4 regions of the Staphylococcus sp. FSL K6-0223 genome follow, and region 4 is predicted to be linked to each of the others. Evidence: riboswitches for the same ligand, from Rfam matches in the RefSeq annotation. Region 4 holds a riboswitch; each other region holds the start of a gene.
What was found. A riboswitch is a leader RNA that binds a small molecule or an ion and turns the genes downstream of it on or off. The one in region 4 is predicted to bind FMN.
Positions count from the first base shown of each region.

Region 1: another riboswitch for FMN. It lies ahead of MHI13_RS06240 (ECF transporter S component); the one in region 4 lies ahead of ribD (bifunctional diaminohydroxyphosphoribosylaminopyrimidine deaminase/5-amino-6-(5-phosphoribosylamino)uracil reductase RibD).
Region 2: another riboswitch for FMN. It lies ahead of MHI13_RS12505 (ECF transporter S component); the one in region 4 lies ahead of ribD (bifunctional diaminohydroxyphosphoribosylaminopyrimidine deaminase/5-amino-6-(5-phosphoribosylamino)uracil reductase RibD).
Region 3: another riboswitch for FMN. It lies ahead of ribD (bifunctional diaminohydroxyphosphoribosylaminopyrimidine deaminase/5-amino-6-(5-phosphoribosylamino)uracil reductase RibD); the one in region 4 lies ahead of ribD (bifunctional diaminohydroxyphosphoribosylaminopyrimidine deaminase/5-amino-6-(5-phosphoribosylamino)uracil reductase RibD).

Region 1 is NZ_JBBOYX010000001.1:1,247,924-1,251,958, reverse strand. It holds gene MHI13_RS06250 (helix-turn-helix domain-containing protein) at 1-903, opposite strand, end outside; gene MHI13_RS06245 (ferredoxin) at 1,000-1,248, shown strand; gene MHI13_RS06240 (ECF transporter S component) at 1,332-1,877, opposite strand; FMN riboswitch at 1,942-2,069, opposite strand; gene MHI13_RS06235 (ATP-binding protein) at 2,315-4,035, opposite strand, start outside.
Region 2 is NZ_JBBOYX010000002.1:294,595-298,629, forward strand. It holds gene MHI13_RS12495 (response regulator transcription factor) at 1-80, shown strand, start outside; gene MHI13_RS12500 (ATP-binding protein) at 64-1,830, shown strand; FMN riboswitch at 2,146-2,295, shown strand; gene MHI13_RS12505 (ECF transporter S component) at 2,358-2,897, shown strand; gene MHI13_RS12510 (ferredoxin) at 3,046-3,294, opposite strand; gene MHI13_RS12515 (helix-turn-helix domain-containing protein) at 3,403-4,035, shown strand, end outside.
Region 3 is NZ_JBBOYX010000001.1:974,947-978,981, forward strand. It holds gene MHI13_RS04970 (N-acetylglucosaminidase) at 1-336, shown strand, start outside; gene MHI13_RS04975 (FAD/NAD(P)-binding protein) at 632-2,119, shown strand; FMN riboswitch at 2,270-2,405, shown strand; gene ribD (bifunctional diaminohydroxyphosphoribosylaminopyrimidine deaminase/5-amino-6-(5-phosphoribosylamino)uracil reductase RibD) at 2,527-3,570, shown strand; gene ribE (riboflavin synthase) at 3,577-4,035, shown strand, end outside.
Region 4 is NZ_JBBOYX010000002.1:14,413-18,447, reverse strand. It holds gene ribE (riboflavin synthase) at 1-75, opposite strand, end outside; gene ribD (bifunctional diaminohydroxyphosphoribosylaminopyrimidine deaminase/5-amino-6-(5-phosphoribosylamino)uracil reductase RibD) at 82-1,131, opposite strand; FMN riboswitch at 1,264-1,400, opposite strand; gene MHI13_RS11205 (FAD/NAD(P)-binding protein) at 1,540-3,030, opposite strand; gene MHI13_RS11200 (N-acetylglucosaminidase) at 3,345-4,035, opposite strand, start outside.

The DNA of each region.
Region 1 (4,035 bases), on a different contig from region 4:
TTCAAAGTATGATAAATGATCAAACTCTTGTTTATATCGTTTTAATCTTTCTCCTTTATGCTCTGTATAGTATTGAGTAAATTGAAAAATATCTTTTTTTCCCACATAATTTTCGTAATTTTTCTCATAACCTTTAATAAATAATTCTAAAATATGATCTTCTATTGTATTAAGTTTAACATTCTGTGCAATTGCGATTTCATTTAAACTCAAACCTTGATGAAGATATTGTTGAGTAATAGATGTTTTATTTAATAATGATGAAAGAATAATACATTCAGACAATATAGGATAACGTTGTTTATTTTCAATTTCACTTCCTAAGGTGACTAAATTATTCAATTCTAATGTATATAATTTTGAAATAGAAATATTCTCAATCAAACTTACCTGTTGTCTTGTATACATAGGCTCATCATAACCATGCAAATAATAATGAAGGTAACACTTATTATTATTTAAACTGATTGCTTGAAATAAATCAGTCACTTCATTTTCAAAGTCTTTTATTAAATCATTTTCAATAATAGTTCCATAAACCTTTTTAACTTTATTTTGAATAATAACCTGTTGGTTCATTGGTACGAATTTAAGTTGATGATGGAGATATTGAGATATCGTCTGAATTAATAATTGAATACATTTAAAAGTATTATTAAGACTATCATAAGTGAATCGAGGATGCACCTTGATATTTAATTCTTTTATATCATTTTTATTTAAAAGTCGTTCAAATGTCTGATATTTTAATTTAGGTAAACTATGATATAATGATAAAAGTTGTTGAGAGCTCGCATCAAAAAACGTTTGATGTGACTTTTTTCCACTTAAAATATTATATATACTTTTATTAGTTTTATAATTGAATGAGTGATGTTTAACATAACTAATCATTTCTTGCATGAGTGAACTCCTCTTTTATAGAACTTTTATATCTAGAATATAATAAAATTATTTATTATGACTAGTGTAGCATTTTTATCAAAGGAGGCGAATAAAATGGCAAAGTACACAATCGTTGATATGGATACATGTATTGCTTGTGGTGCTTGTGGCGCTGCTGCACCAGATATTTACGATTATGATGACGAAGGTATTGCTTTCGTAATCCTTGACGATAATCAAGGTACTGCAGAAGTACCAGAAGAATTATATGAAGATATGGAAGATGCTCTTGAAGGCTGTCCAACTGATTCAATTAAAATTGAAGAAGAGCCTTTTGATGGAGATGCCTTAAAATTTGAATAAATCCGTAAATAAAATTGCATTACCATAATTATAATATAAAACCTCCGATGATTCCTACTAAGAAGTCATCGGAGGTTTTGATTTTATTTCAATACTTTTTTTAAACGGCGATATAGCAAGATAAAAATAATCGATATTACACATCCTTTAATAATATTAAAAGGAATAATACCAGATAAAATAATTACTTTTAAATTAGTAAATACATCACCAAGATTAAATATCATGCCATATAAAGGTAGTAAGACAAAATAATTTAAAATACTTAAAACGATAGTCATTGCAATAGTGCCGGCAACTAATCCTATAATTAGTGAACGACGAGATGAATATTGTTTACGATGACTAATAAAATAAGCTGTTAGTAAAAAACTAGCCCCTGCTAAAAAATTTGCCACAGGCCCAACAGGATCGCCAATATTAAATAAGAAATTTAATATATTTTTAATTAATGCTACAAGAAGACCAGATAAAGGACCAAAAATAAAAGTAGCTAATAAAGTCGGTACATCACTAAAATCTAATGTTAAGTATGGAGGCAAAAATGGTAATGGAAATTTCAAAAATGTTAATATGAATGCAATTGCACTCAACATACTTATGGTAATTAAACGTTTATTTTGTTGCATATTCAGTTTTCTCCTTCCATTCATCTTACTAAGAATTGGAGGATACTTTTACACAACAAAAAACCTCCACCTTCTCCCATCCAGACTATACTGTCGGCTTCAGATTTACACTGAATCAGCCACTTCCATTGAAGCGGGTCGCAGGCTCAAATTACTGCCGGTTGGGAATTACACCCTACCCCGAAGATGAATTATTGAATTTATCATTTAAAATTTATATTACATGAATAACTCCTTCATTGCAATATCTCTGTTTATTTATAAAAATGAGAGATATGGTTCATCAATTTCGTCGACTGATTTTAAATTAATATGAAATGAAATATGATATTAAAAAAACTATAGATATAAAAACGCTCTTCAAAGTTTTATCTTTAACTTTGAAGAGCGTAATCTCAAATAATTTGGATATTTAATCTTATTTTGTCGAAAGTTAATTATTTAGAATCTATAGAAGGTTTAGGTAATTTAATAATAAAGGTTGTGCCTTTATTCACTGTACTTTCTACAGAAATAATTCCGCCATGCTCTTGAATAATCATCTTACTAATAAATAATCCTAAACCAGTTCCTTGTTTACCTCTAGTTCTAGAAGCTTCTACTTTATAAAAACGATCAAATACATGATCAAGATGTTCGGGAGCAATGCCGCTACCTGTGTCTTTTATATTTAAAATTTGATACTGACTATCTTTATTAGCAGTAATCGTAATTGAATCTCCAGGATGTGTATAGCGTGTTGCATTATCAATTAAGTTTGTGAGTACTTGATCAATTCGATCAGCATCGTAATTCCATAAATCATCTTCATTAATATTTGGTAACAAGTCTATGTTTAGTTCTAAATCTTGTGCTTGTTGACGATATTTAAGTTGTATTTTACGTAATAATGGCATTATAGGCTGTATTTCTTTATTAATGGCTAATCCTTCCGCATCCATTCTTGCAACATTTAAAAGCTCGTTGACAAGGCGATTAAGTCGTTTTGTTTCATCTAATACAATTGATAGTGATTCTTTGATTTCGTTAGGTTCTGTTACAATGCCATCGACTATCGATTCAGTATAACCCTGTAATAACGAAATCGGTGTACGGAGTTCATGGGATACGTTTGCGATAAAATCTTTTTTCATTTGATCAAGATTATGTTCATTTGTCATATCTCTTATGATGATTACAATCCCGCTACGACCATCTTGTTGAATACGATCAATATAGCTCATTATAAACACATAATACTTAGAGTTTATTGTATATTCATTAAACTCTGTACCTTTTGAATGAAATGTGGCATTAATTTGATTTTTAATTTCTGAATAAATAGATTTATCAATTGTCGGTAGTATTTGGTCTGCCATTTTGTTAGATAAAATAATTTCACTTTTATCATTTAAACCCACTACACCTTCAATCATAGAATTAAATAAACGATCACGAATATTTTTTTGAGTAGATAAAGCTTCAATGTGTTCTTGAATTTTATAACTCATATTATTAAACGTATAAGAAAGTTCACCAATTTCATCTTTCGTATTTACTGTTGTTTTTTGAGAGTAATCTCCATTCGATACATTGATTGCCTGTGTACTTAATTTTCTAAGTGGCTTAGTGATACGATTAGATAAAAAGAACGCAAAAATCGTTGAAACAATTAAAAATACAATGGCAGTAATTAAAATAATAATGGTAATTGCATTATTAGTATCTTCAATTGTTTTTAAATCTTGATATATAAATACGCCACTAAACTTAGCATGTTTACGATTTTGAGATTGCATCGGATATCCTAAAAGAATATAAGAATGGGATGCTCCTTTTTCACTTATTGTGACGTTTTGTGTGGCAGATTTCCCTGTATCAAATACTTTATTAAAGTTGTCATTGTTTTGTATTTCTTTTAACATTCTTTTTTTAATCAGATTATATGATTTTTCTGCTGACATATTTTTATTAGACATAATAATAACGCCACCTGTACCATCAATCAATTCCTGACTATGTTGTATGGCAAGTGACTTGTTATCAGCTTTTTCAACAAGATGACTAATCCTTGAAGCATCTTCTCTTATAGCATTTTCTGTTTGTTGGGTGTAATAATATTGAATAAATGTAATTAATGCTGCACTTAATAAAATTAAAACTGTCGTTACTATAAATA
Region 2 (4,035 bases), 280 kb from region 4:
ATGCAGCTCAAATGATTCAAACTGTTTGGGGTGTAGGCTATAAGTTCGAGGTCAAAGCCAGTGATGAACCGACTAAATAGCGTAGTTATAAAACTGTGGTTAACTATTATTTTAATAGTAGCGACAGTTTTAATTTTATTAAGTGTATCCTTAATTACCTTTATTCAATATTATTTTACGCAAGAAACTGAAAATTCTATTAAAGAAGATGCCAAAAGAATTAGTTCACTCGTTGAGAAATCTCACAATAAATCACTTGCTATTCAAAACAGTCAAAAACTTGTAGATGGCCCTGGTGGTTTAATCATTATGAATAATTTTAATGATAAACCACACGCATCATATAATAATACGAAAACTCAAATGCTCAATGAAATTAAAAAGAGCCCTAAATTTAAAAGAGTCTTCAATAACGGCGAATTTGAAACTCAAAACGTCACAATTAAAAATAACGGTAATACACAATCATATATACTATTAGGTTATCCAATGAAACCACAAGAAGATGCTAGTAGTAAGCATAGTGGCGTGTTTATTTATAAAGACTTAAAATCTATTGAAGATACAAATAATGCTATAACTATTATCATTTTGATTACTGCAATTATATTTATAGCAGCTAGTACAGTATTTGCATTCTTCTTATCTAACAGAATTACGAAACCCTTGAGACAATTAAAGACACAAGCACAAAAAGTTTCTGAAGGTGATTATAGTCAAATATCTTCCGTCTCTACTAAAGATGAAATTGGCGACTTATCAAGAGCTTTCAATAATATGAATTACGAGATTCAAGAACATATTGACGCTTTATCATCATCTAAAAGTATTCGTGACAGTTTATTAAACTCCATGGTCGAAGGTGTATTAGGTATAAACGATCAAAGAGTCGTTATCTTTTCTAATAAAATGGCTGATGATATCATCCATTTTATTGATGATTTTTCAAAAGAATCAATCGAACAACAAATCGAAAAAACGTTTGAATCCAAAGGAACTGAATTTCTCGAAATAGAAATTAGTACGCGTTATTACGTCTTTATCACAAGTTATATCAATCGTATTCAGCCGAATGGCAGAAGTGGTATTGTAGTGATTATTCGTGATATGACAAATGAACATAATTTAGATCAAATGAAAAAAGACTTTATCGCTAATGTATCACATGAATTACGCACACCCATTTCCTTATTACAAGGTTATACAGAATCAATTGTTGATGGTATAGTCACTGAACCAGATGAAATTCGTGATTCGCTTGGTGTTGTATTAGATGAATCTAAGCGATTAAATCGTCTAGTTAATGAATTATTAAATGTTGCACGAATGGATGCTGAAGGTCTATCTGTTGAGAAAGAAGTACAACCAATAAAAAATCTTTTAGATAAAATGAAAGCTAAATACCGTATGCAAGCAGACGATTTAGGATTAACGATGGAATTTAACTCTGGCAATGATCATCTTCTATGGGATTATGACATGGATCGAATGGATCAAGTTTTAACTAATCTCATTGATAATGCATCAAGATATACACAACCAGGTGACACAATTGCAGTAACTGCAAGTAAAGATGAGCAATATAATATTTTATATATTAGCGATACAGGTACAGGTATTGCTCCAGAACATTTACAACAAGTGTTTGACCGCTTCTATAAAGTTGATGCCTCACGTAAACGTGGTAAGCAGGGAACTGGTTTAGGTCTCTTTATTTGTAAGATGATTATTGAAGAGCATGGTGGACAAATTGATGTAAAAAGTGAGCTCGGTAAAGGTACCACATTTATAATTAAGCTCCCTCAACCTAAAAATAATGAAGCAGAGTAAACAAAATTTTAAAATACGAATTCGATGTGCATCTCATTAAGTCGGAGATATACTCTAACTTTTGGGGTGCATTTTTGTGTTTCTAATATGTTCTAACTTCACATCAACGTTAAAGTTTCATTTTTGGTTTATAGAAAATTAGGTCAATTGAATGATTTGATGAAAGGAAGCACTTTTATATTGATCGAATATCTTTTTGATAATAAATAACTAAGTACTTTATACTAACGATTTTATTTTTTGATAAGAAAGCAGAGTCATTGAGTTTATCACCTTTATCGTGTAATATAAAAATTAAATAAAAACATTATCAATATTCATCTTCGGGGTAGGGTGCAATTCCCAACCGGCAGTAAATTTAAGCCTGCGACGAAATAATTCGATAACACACGTAGTTGTCATATTATTTCTTGATTCAGTGAGATTCTGAAGCCGACAGTATAGTCTGGATGGGAGAAGATGGAGGTTTTTTGTTGTGCAAATTTCCTCCTTTTCTAAGCAAGATGAATGGAAGGAGAAAATTAAATATGCAACAAAATAAACGTCTTATAACTATAAGTATGTTAAGTGCGGTTGCGTTTGTATTAACATTTATAAAGTTTCCGCTACCATTCTTACCACCATACTTAACGTTAGATTTAAGTGATGTGCCAACGTTACTTGCTACTTTTTTATTAGGTCCCATTGCAGGTATTATTGTCGCATTCATTAAAAATATCTTAAACTTTTTATTTAACATGGGAGACCCTGTTGGGCCTGTAGCAAACTTTTTAGCCGGGACAAGTTTCTTATTATCAGCTTATTATGTATATAAAAACAAACGCTCAACACGCACTTTAATTTATGGTCTAATAGTTGGTACGATTGTAATGACTATTGTACTTAGTATCTTAAATTACTTTGTATTACTTCCATTATATGGAATGATATTTAATTTAGGAGATGTCGTTAAGAATCTTAAAATTGTAATTGTTTCCGGTGTAATACCGTTTAACATTATCAAAGGTATCATCATTTCAATTATCTTTGTTTTACTATATAAAAGACTAAAAAATATTTTAAAATAAATAAATGCTCTTGATTCTAAGTTATCTCAAAATATCTTAGTATCAAGAGCGTTTTTGATATCATTCTTAAATAAAAATGAGGCAAGTAGTAATCAAAAATAAAAACTCGAATTCCTAACAATTATAATTAAGAATTCGAGTCAATTTATTATTCAAATTTAAGCGCGTCACCATCAAATGGTTCGTCTTCAATTTTAATTGAATCAGTAGGACAACCTTCTAGTGCATCTTCCATATCTTCGTATAACTCTTCAGGCACTTCTGCAGTACCTTGGTTATCATCAAGGATTACGAAAGCAATACCTTCGTCGTCGTAATCATAAATATCTGGAGCTGCTGCACCACATGCACCGCATGCTATACAAGTATCCATATCAACGATTGTATATTTAGCCATTTTCATTCGCCTCCTTTGATAAAAATGCTACACTAGTATTACTAATACAATTGTAGACATCGACATTTTTCATTTCAATATATTCGTTTTATAGAGTGAGGGTTTAATTTGTACGATATATTATCTTATGCTATTGATCATGCATTTAACTACAAAACAAATAAAAGTATTTATAATATTTTAATAGGCAAGAAGTCTCATCAAACTTTTTTTGACGCTTCGAGCCAACAACTTTTGTCATTATATCATAGTTTACCCAATTTAAAATATCCTACTTTTGAGCGATTTATACTACAAAAGGATGATTTTAATCATAAATTAGATATCAAAACGCATCCTCGATATACATATGATAGTTTAACCCGAACATTTAGTTGTATACAACTACTTATCCAAACATTATCGAATACTCGTGAAGATTCTTTTAAATTTATTCCAGTAGTTCAAAATACTTACGTACAACAGAAAGTGAAACAGCTATATAATCATATCAAACTCTCTCAATTGGAAGCGTCATTTATATCAGAAATATATTCACTATTCGACGCAATAGAACGTCGCAATAATAAGAATGTGCTACATTACTATCTACAAGGGTATGAGGAACCTATGTATACTCGTCAGCAAATTAGTTTGATAGAGGATATAAAGCAATCTGAACTATTTGAATTAGAGATGAATCAACTGATAGATTTATTAGATGAGATTGAAGACGAATCTAATTATCCTATACTATCTCAC
Region 3 (4,035 bases), on a different contig from region 4:
AAAAAATATTATAATTTTTATGGCGTTGGAGCTTTAGATGAAGATCCAATCAAAACAGGTGCTGAATATGCGAAAAAACATGGTTGGGATACACCAGAGAAAGCAATTAAAGGTGGCGCAGACTTTATTCATAAACACTTCCTATCTCACGATGATCAAAATACATTATATAGCATGAGATGGAATCCTATGAATCCTGGTGAACATCAATATGCGACTGATATTAAATGGGCTGAAAGTAATGCGGAAATTATTGCTGATTTCTATAAAGAAATGAAAACAGAAGGTAAATACTTCAAGCTATATGTTTATAAAGATGATCAAAAACATCAATAATCAAAATAAAAACCAACATTATCTTTAATTAGATGATGTTGGTTTTTTTATTTATTCAGCTTTGTTTTTTCTTGAAGCCCAAGTAAATCCAATGATAAAAACAATTAATGTTTTTAATAAAAATTTCATTGTTTAGTCACCTCAATATCTAAATTTTAACATAGTTACACATGATTATTTATGTTTTGAAATGGATCATCGTGTTAATAGTGAAACATTTTGAAGTCGAGAATCGTATTGGTATAATATGATAATATTCAACATAATACAAATATATAAAAGGATGATGTTAAATATGCGAGTAGCAATTATAGGCATGGGTACAGCAGGTGTAAGTGTACTTAGACAACTCGTTAAACATAAAGACTTTAAGCAATTAAAAGTCGATGTCTACGATAATGAATTTAATATGGGACAGGGTGTTCCTTTTCAAAATGATAGTAGTCAATTATTAATTAACTTACCCACTAAAAAGATGAGTTTAAATTTAGATGATGATGAAGAGTTTTGGAAATGGTATCAAACACAATCTGATTTTACGTTTAAAAATCCAAAGTATTTACCAAGATTTGTTTTTGGCCATTATATGAAATCATACTTATCAAATTATGAGACATTATATGATAACCTTACAGTCATTAAACAACCAGTACAAGAAGTCTTCATTAATTCAAATATAGATGAAACCACATTGAAATATTATGTCTGTACGTCTAAAGATATGAAGCATTGTCAAGTATATGATTACATATTTTTAACTATAGGTACTTTATCATATCACGATCCTTATCATTTAAAAGGTATAAAAGGTTATATTCAAACTCCTTACCCTACATATAATACTTTAGATGATGTACAAGAATCTGATGATATTGCTATTATTGGAACAGGATTAGCTAGTTTAGATGTAGTGCGTTATGTAGCGTTTCATCATCCTAAACTACCTATCACAATGACGAGTCGTTCTGCTCAATTGCCTAGCGTAAGAGGAAACATGAAAAAAATTGAGTTTCAATGTTTAACAAAATCTAAATTTAATGATATTAAAGATAAGTACTTTGGAAATGTGCCATTAGAGAAAGCATTCGATTTATTTAAAGAAGAGTGTGATTTAAATGGTATTGATTTACAGAAATTGGTTCACCGCCGAACAGGAGATACGATTAAAGATTTAAATTATGATTTAGAACATCCAGATGAGATAGGTATATTCCAAACATTAATAGAGAATGTCAAAGAAAATTTAAATTGGATTTGGAATAGTTTTAGTCGTCAAGATCAAATTGAATTCGATAAACGTTTCACTAAAATTATTCAACTTAACTCAAACCCTATGCCTCCAAGAACTGCAAAACTCATCAAGCAATTAATAAAAGATGGTTCATTAGTGATTAGAAAGGATTTAGAAAATGTGGTACATAAAAATGGACTATTTAATTTAAAATTTAAAAATGATGAACAATGGTATCCACATCATATTATTATTAATGCAACAGGTTCTAAAACACATTTAAAAGATTTAGATGAAGATGATCAATTTATCTTAAATCTTCAAAATCGACAAATTGTTCAAGCCCATCCTATGGGTGGAATACAAATTATCCCAGAAACAAATCAGGTGATTAGTCCAAGATATGGTACTTTAAATAATATGATTGCTATTGGACAAATCACTAATGGAGTAAATAAATTGCGGAATGGAGTAAAAATGATTGTTAATCAAGCGGTAAGTGCAGTGGATTATTTATATGAAATTCGAAAAGAATTTGATCATACAGTATAATGCTTTACACAATAATGAATAAATATCTCTTTAAGAGTTAAATTTAAAAATCAAATTGAAATTCTTTATTTGTAATTTTCCAAAAATAAATGTAAGATGATATATGTAGTACTAAACTACGATGACTCAAATTTAATCACAATTTCATACGTATTCTTTCGGGGCAGGGTGTAATTCCCAACCGGCAGTAATTAAGCCTGCGACCCACTTAATCTTAATTTATTAAGTGGCTGATCTAGTGAGACTCTAGAGCCGACAGTAAAAGTCTGGATGGGAGAAAGAATCAATCACATCATTACTGAATGATGTATAAGCATGCACAATATAAAAATTGTAGTACGCTTATTTAAGTATATACATGCCCTATGCCTGTGAAACAGGTATGGGGTTTTTTTAGAGGTGATAAATTGAGTGAATTTATGAAATATGCAATTCAATTAGCACAAATGGTGAAGGGACAAACTGGAGTTAATCCTCCTGTTGGCTCAGTTGTTGTGAAGGATGGGCGTATTGTGGGACTAGGTGCACATTTAAAGCAAGGAGAGAAACATGCGGAAGTTCAGGCTTTAGATATGGCACAAGATAAAGCAAAAGGCGGCACCATTTATATTTCTCTTGAACCCTGTACACATTATGGGTCAACACCACCTTGTGTGAATAAAATTATTGAACATGGGCTTAGTAAAGTGATTTATGCTGTAAAAGATACGACGTTATCTTCTGAGGGAGATATCATTCTTGAAAAGGCAGGTATTGAAGTTGAATATCAATATTCAGAAGAAGCTTTTGCTTTGTATGAAGATTTCTTCAAAGCAAAACAACATAAAATCCCTGAAATTACAGTAAAAGTCTCGACTTCGTTAGATGGGAAACAAGCGACTGATAGTGGACAAAGTCAATGGATTACGAATAAAGCTGTAAAACAAGATGTATATCGTTTAAGACATACTCATGATGCCGTATTAACTGGTAATGGAACGCTTGAAGCGGATAATCCACAATATACAACACGTATTCAAGATGGTAAACATCCAATAAGAATCATACTATCTAAGCGAGGTCAAATTGATTATTCAAAACAGATATTTCACGATCAATTAAGTGAAATTTGGATTTATACTGAAAATCATGAACTAAAAAGTCCAAGTCATCATATAAAAATAATATATTTAGAAACATGTAATTTAAAATCTATTTTATCTGATATATATCAAAGAGGTGTTGGCAGATTATTAGTAGAAGCTGGGCCTCATATAACTTCAGAATTTCTCCAATCTAATTATTTAGACCATCTTATTATTTATTATGCCCCGAAAATAATAGGCGGTATTGGAAAAAATCAATTTTATCAAACTGATAATGTCATTGATTTAGCTAATGCGCCACAATTTGAAGTGATTTCTACCGAGTCTATTCAACAAAATATTAAAATGACATTGCGAAAGAAGTGAAGATAAATGTTTACAGGTATCGTTGAAGAAATAGGTACTGTAAAGCGTATTCGCACTCAACAATCCGTAAGGACATTAGATATTTCATGTCAAAAAATTATAGAAGATATGCATATTGGTGATTCTATAAGCGTAAATGGTGCGTGTTTAACAGTCATTGATTTTAAACAAAATCAATTTTCTGTCCAAGTGATTAAAGGTACTGAAAATAAAACCTATTTAGCTAATATTAAAGAAAATGATGAAGTCAATCTTGAACGTGCAATGTCAGGTAGTGGACGTTTCGGAGGACATTTTGTATTAGGTCATGTAGATGCAAAAGGAACAATTATAAATATCAGAGAAACGCCTAATTCACGCATTGTATCTATTAAGGCATCGGACTCGGTCATCAAACAAATGGTTAAGCAAGGTTCTATTACTGTTGATGGCGTAAGTTTAACAATTTTTGACTTGCATCAACAT
Region 4 (4,035 bases):
TTCTAAAGTTCTCACTGATTTCTCAGAACGCACGTGTTGAACGATACCAATTTCTTCAACGATACCTGTAAACATAGGCATTCACTTCTTTCGTAGTTTCAATTTTATATTTTGATTAATTAACTTGGAATAAACAATTTCAAATTGAGTTGCTTCAGGTAAATCAATGACTTGATCAGTTTTGTAAAATTGATGTTTACCTGAACCACCTATTAATTTCGGGGCTAAATAAAGAATGAGTTCATCTAAATGATGAGATTGGAGAAATTGTGAAGTAACATTTGGACCTGCCTCGACTAGCAGTTTTCCAATACCTCTTTGATATAAATCTTTTAATATAGCTGTACTATCGCATTTTTCTAAACAAATAATTTCTATATGTTTATCATTACTTTGATTTTTTAAATTTTCATTTTCAGTATAAATCCAAATAGGTGAAGCAGTATCTGCAAATAGCTGTTGCTCAAAATCAATTTGTCCTGACTTTGATAGAATAACTCTAATTGGATGCTTACCATCCTGAACTCTAGTCGTATACAATGGATCATCAGCGTCTATCGTTTTTCTACCTGTTAATACAGCATCATGCTCGTGACGCAACTTATAAACATCTTCTTTAACTTCTTTGTTAGTTATCCATTTACTCTTATCAGAATCAGTAGCTTGTTTGCCATCTAAACTTGATGAAACTTTAACAGTTAACTCTGGGATGCTATTTCTTTTAGCAGTAAAGAAGTCTTTATAAAGTTCAGCGGCATTCTCATTAAATTGAAATTCAACTTCAATACCAGCTTCTTTAAGTATTTCATCACCCTTAGAAGCTAAGGTAGTGTCTTTTACCGCATAGATAACCTTACGAATACCAAATTCAATAATTTTATTTACGCAAGGTGGTGTAGAACCATGATGAGTACAAGGTTCTAAAGAAACGTATATAGTTGCATCTTTAGCATCTTCTCCCGCCATATCTAATGCTTGTACTTCTGCGTGTTTATCACCCTTTTTCAAATGGGCGCCTAGACCGACAATCCTACCATCTTTAACCACTACAGAACCAACCGGTGGATTTATACCAGTTTGACCATCAACCATTTTAGCAAGTTGAATGGCATAATTCATAAATCGACTCAATTTATCACCTCAACAAAATAAAAAAACCTTACACCAATTTAATTAGGCATAAGGAGATTGATAATATATCTTTAAATAAGCATATTTGTTTACTATAAGACATAGTCCTACAAATTTGCTTGTCGAGTAATTATATTCTTTCTCCCATCCAGACTTTCACTGTCGGCTCTAGATTCTCACTAGATCAGCCACCAATATTATTAAATATTAGCAGGTCGCAGGCTTAATTTACTGCCGGTTGGGAATTGCACCCTGCCCCGAAAGAATTATATGAAATTGTTATTGGTTAATTGAGTGATGTAGTTAATAACTACAAATAAAATCTTACTATAATTGATTTCAAAACTCAATTTAATAGCATCAATCAAATTTTATTTATTAGTGGAATTTTATCCGTTAGTCGATAATTTACCTATTTTTCTCCATTTCTTTTTGCGTCAAATATAAGTGAGATACTGTATTCACTACTTGATCAACAATCATCTTCACACCATTACGTAATTTGTTAACACCATTTGTCATTTGACCAATGGCAATGACGTTCGTCAACGTACCATATCTTGGACTAATGACTTGATTGGTTTCAGGAATAATTTGAATGCCACCCATAGGATGTCTTTGTACAATTTGACGATTTTCAAGATTTAACATCAATTGATCATCTTCATCTAATTGTCCGAGGTGTGTTTTGGATCCTGTTGCATTAATCACTACATCAAATAATTCAGTTTCTTGATCTTCATTATTAAATTTTAAATAAAATTGATTATTGTCATGTTGAATATCTTCTAAATCTTTCTTTATTTCAAGATATCCTTCTTCAATTAACTGTATAAGTAACTTTGCAGTTCTAGGAGGCATAGGGTTTGAATTTAATTGGATCATTTTTGAGTATTTTTGATTAAATAATTCTTGATCTCTTAAACTTAAACTATTCCAAATCCAATCTAAATTCTCTTTCAAATGCTCAATGATACTTTGAAATACTCCCATTTCTGTTTCATTATTTAAATCAAATTGTAAATCTTTAATATGGTGACCAGTTCTTCTATTCACTAATTTTTGAAAATCAATTTCATAATCCTCACACTCTTTTAAAAACAAAGCAACTGCCTTATCTAGAGGTACATTACCGTAATTATTTTCCTTAATTCCATTAAAATGATCTTTAGTTAAATGAGTAAATTGTATATCTATCATCTTACCTCTTACACTAGGTAAAGAGGCTGAACGACTTGTCATTGTTATCGGCAAATTAGGATGATGTGCAGCAACATATCTCACTGCATCTAAACTCGCTAACCCAGTACCTATAATAGCAATCCTATCTGAATCATCTACATGATCTAATGTATTATATGTTGGATATGGTGTTTTGATGTATCCTTTTTTACCTTTCAAATGATAAGGATCGTGATAACTAAACGTACCAAACGTTAAAAATAAATAATCATATTCTCGCCATTCTTTATCATCTTCACATGTACATACATAATACTTTAACTTCGTATCATCTACATTTGAGTTAGTAAAGATTTCCTGAACTTTATCATTAATAATTGTTAGATTCTCGTATTGTTGGTCGTATCGAGAAAGATGTGACTTCATATAATGACCAAAAACAAACCTTGGTAAGTACTGTGGATTCGGAAAATCAAATTCGGTTTGTTGTTGATACCATTTCCAAAATTCTTCCTCATCATCTAAATTTAAACTCATTTTTTTTGAGGGCATATTTATTAATAATTCACTACTGTCATTCTGAAATGGTACACCTTGCCCCATATTTTTTGCATCATCGTACACATCCACTTTAAGTTTGGAAAAATCTTCATGTTTAACAAGTTGTCGTAAAACACTGACACCAGCTGTTCCCATACCGATTATTGCCACACGCATATTCATCATCCTTCTATTTATGTATTCAGTTATTATACCAATTAATGTGAAAGCTTAAAAAATATATACCTTATAAACATATCCTTTACTAATTGCTTTTAATCTTATATAGATATGCTAAAATCATTTTGTCGAGGTGAAATAATGAAACTACTAACAAAAATTTTAATTGTATTTATCATTCTGTTCACATGGTTATCCAGTAAAAATAAAGCAAAATAACTTAAATTAAACCGTTTATAAACTTTTGCACTACTCACAAAAAAAGCATCGCTATCGAGAAATTTCTCAAAATAGCGATGCTTTTTTAAATTCTATTTTTGATGTTCTTTATCATCTTTGTATACATATAATTTAAAGTATTTACCTTCAGTCTTCATGTTCTTGTAGAAATCTGCAATAATGCTTGCATTACTTTCAGCCCATTTAATATCTGTTGCATATTGATGTTCACCAGGATTCTTAGGGTTCCATCTCATACTATACAGCGTGTCCTGATCTTCATGAGACAAGAAATGTTTGTGAATGAAATCAGCACCACCATATATAGCTTTCTGTGGAGTATCCCAACCATGTTTCTTAGCGTATTCTGCACCTGTTTTAACAGGATCACTGTCTAAGGCACCTACACCATAAAAGTTATAATATTTTTTGCCGTCGATTTCTACACCTTTAGACAATTCACTTTTAGCTGAACCTGTCTCTAAAAGCGCATGAGAGATGAGATAAACTTCATTAACATGTTTAGCTTTAGCTGCATTTAAAAAGTCATCAGTATGTTCTAATAATACTGGTCTATCAAATAAAATACGTTTAATTCTGTTTTTATCTATACCTTGATATTTTGATAAATCTAAAAATTGATATTTTTGTTTATCATTATCAATGAATTCACTACTATCCATAGCAGTTTTAATTTCAGCATCTGATGCATCACGCCATGAATCATTATTTTTATTAGATACCTGTTGACTCGTATAGTTATGTATTTGTTTCTTTGCTGCT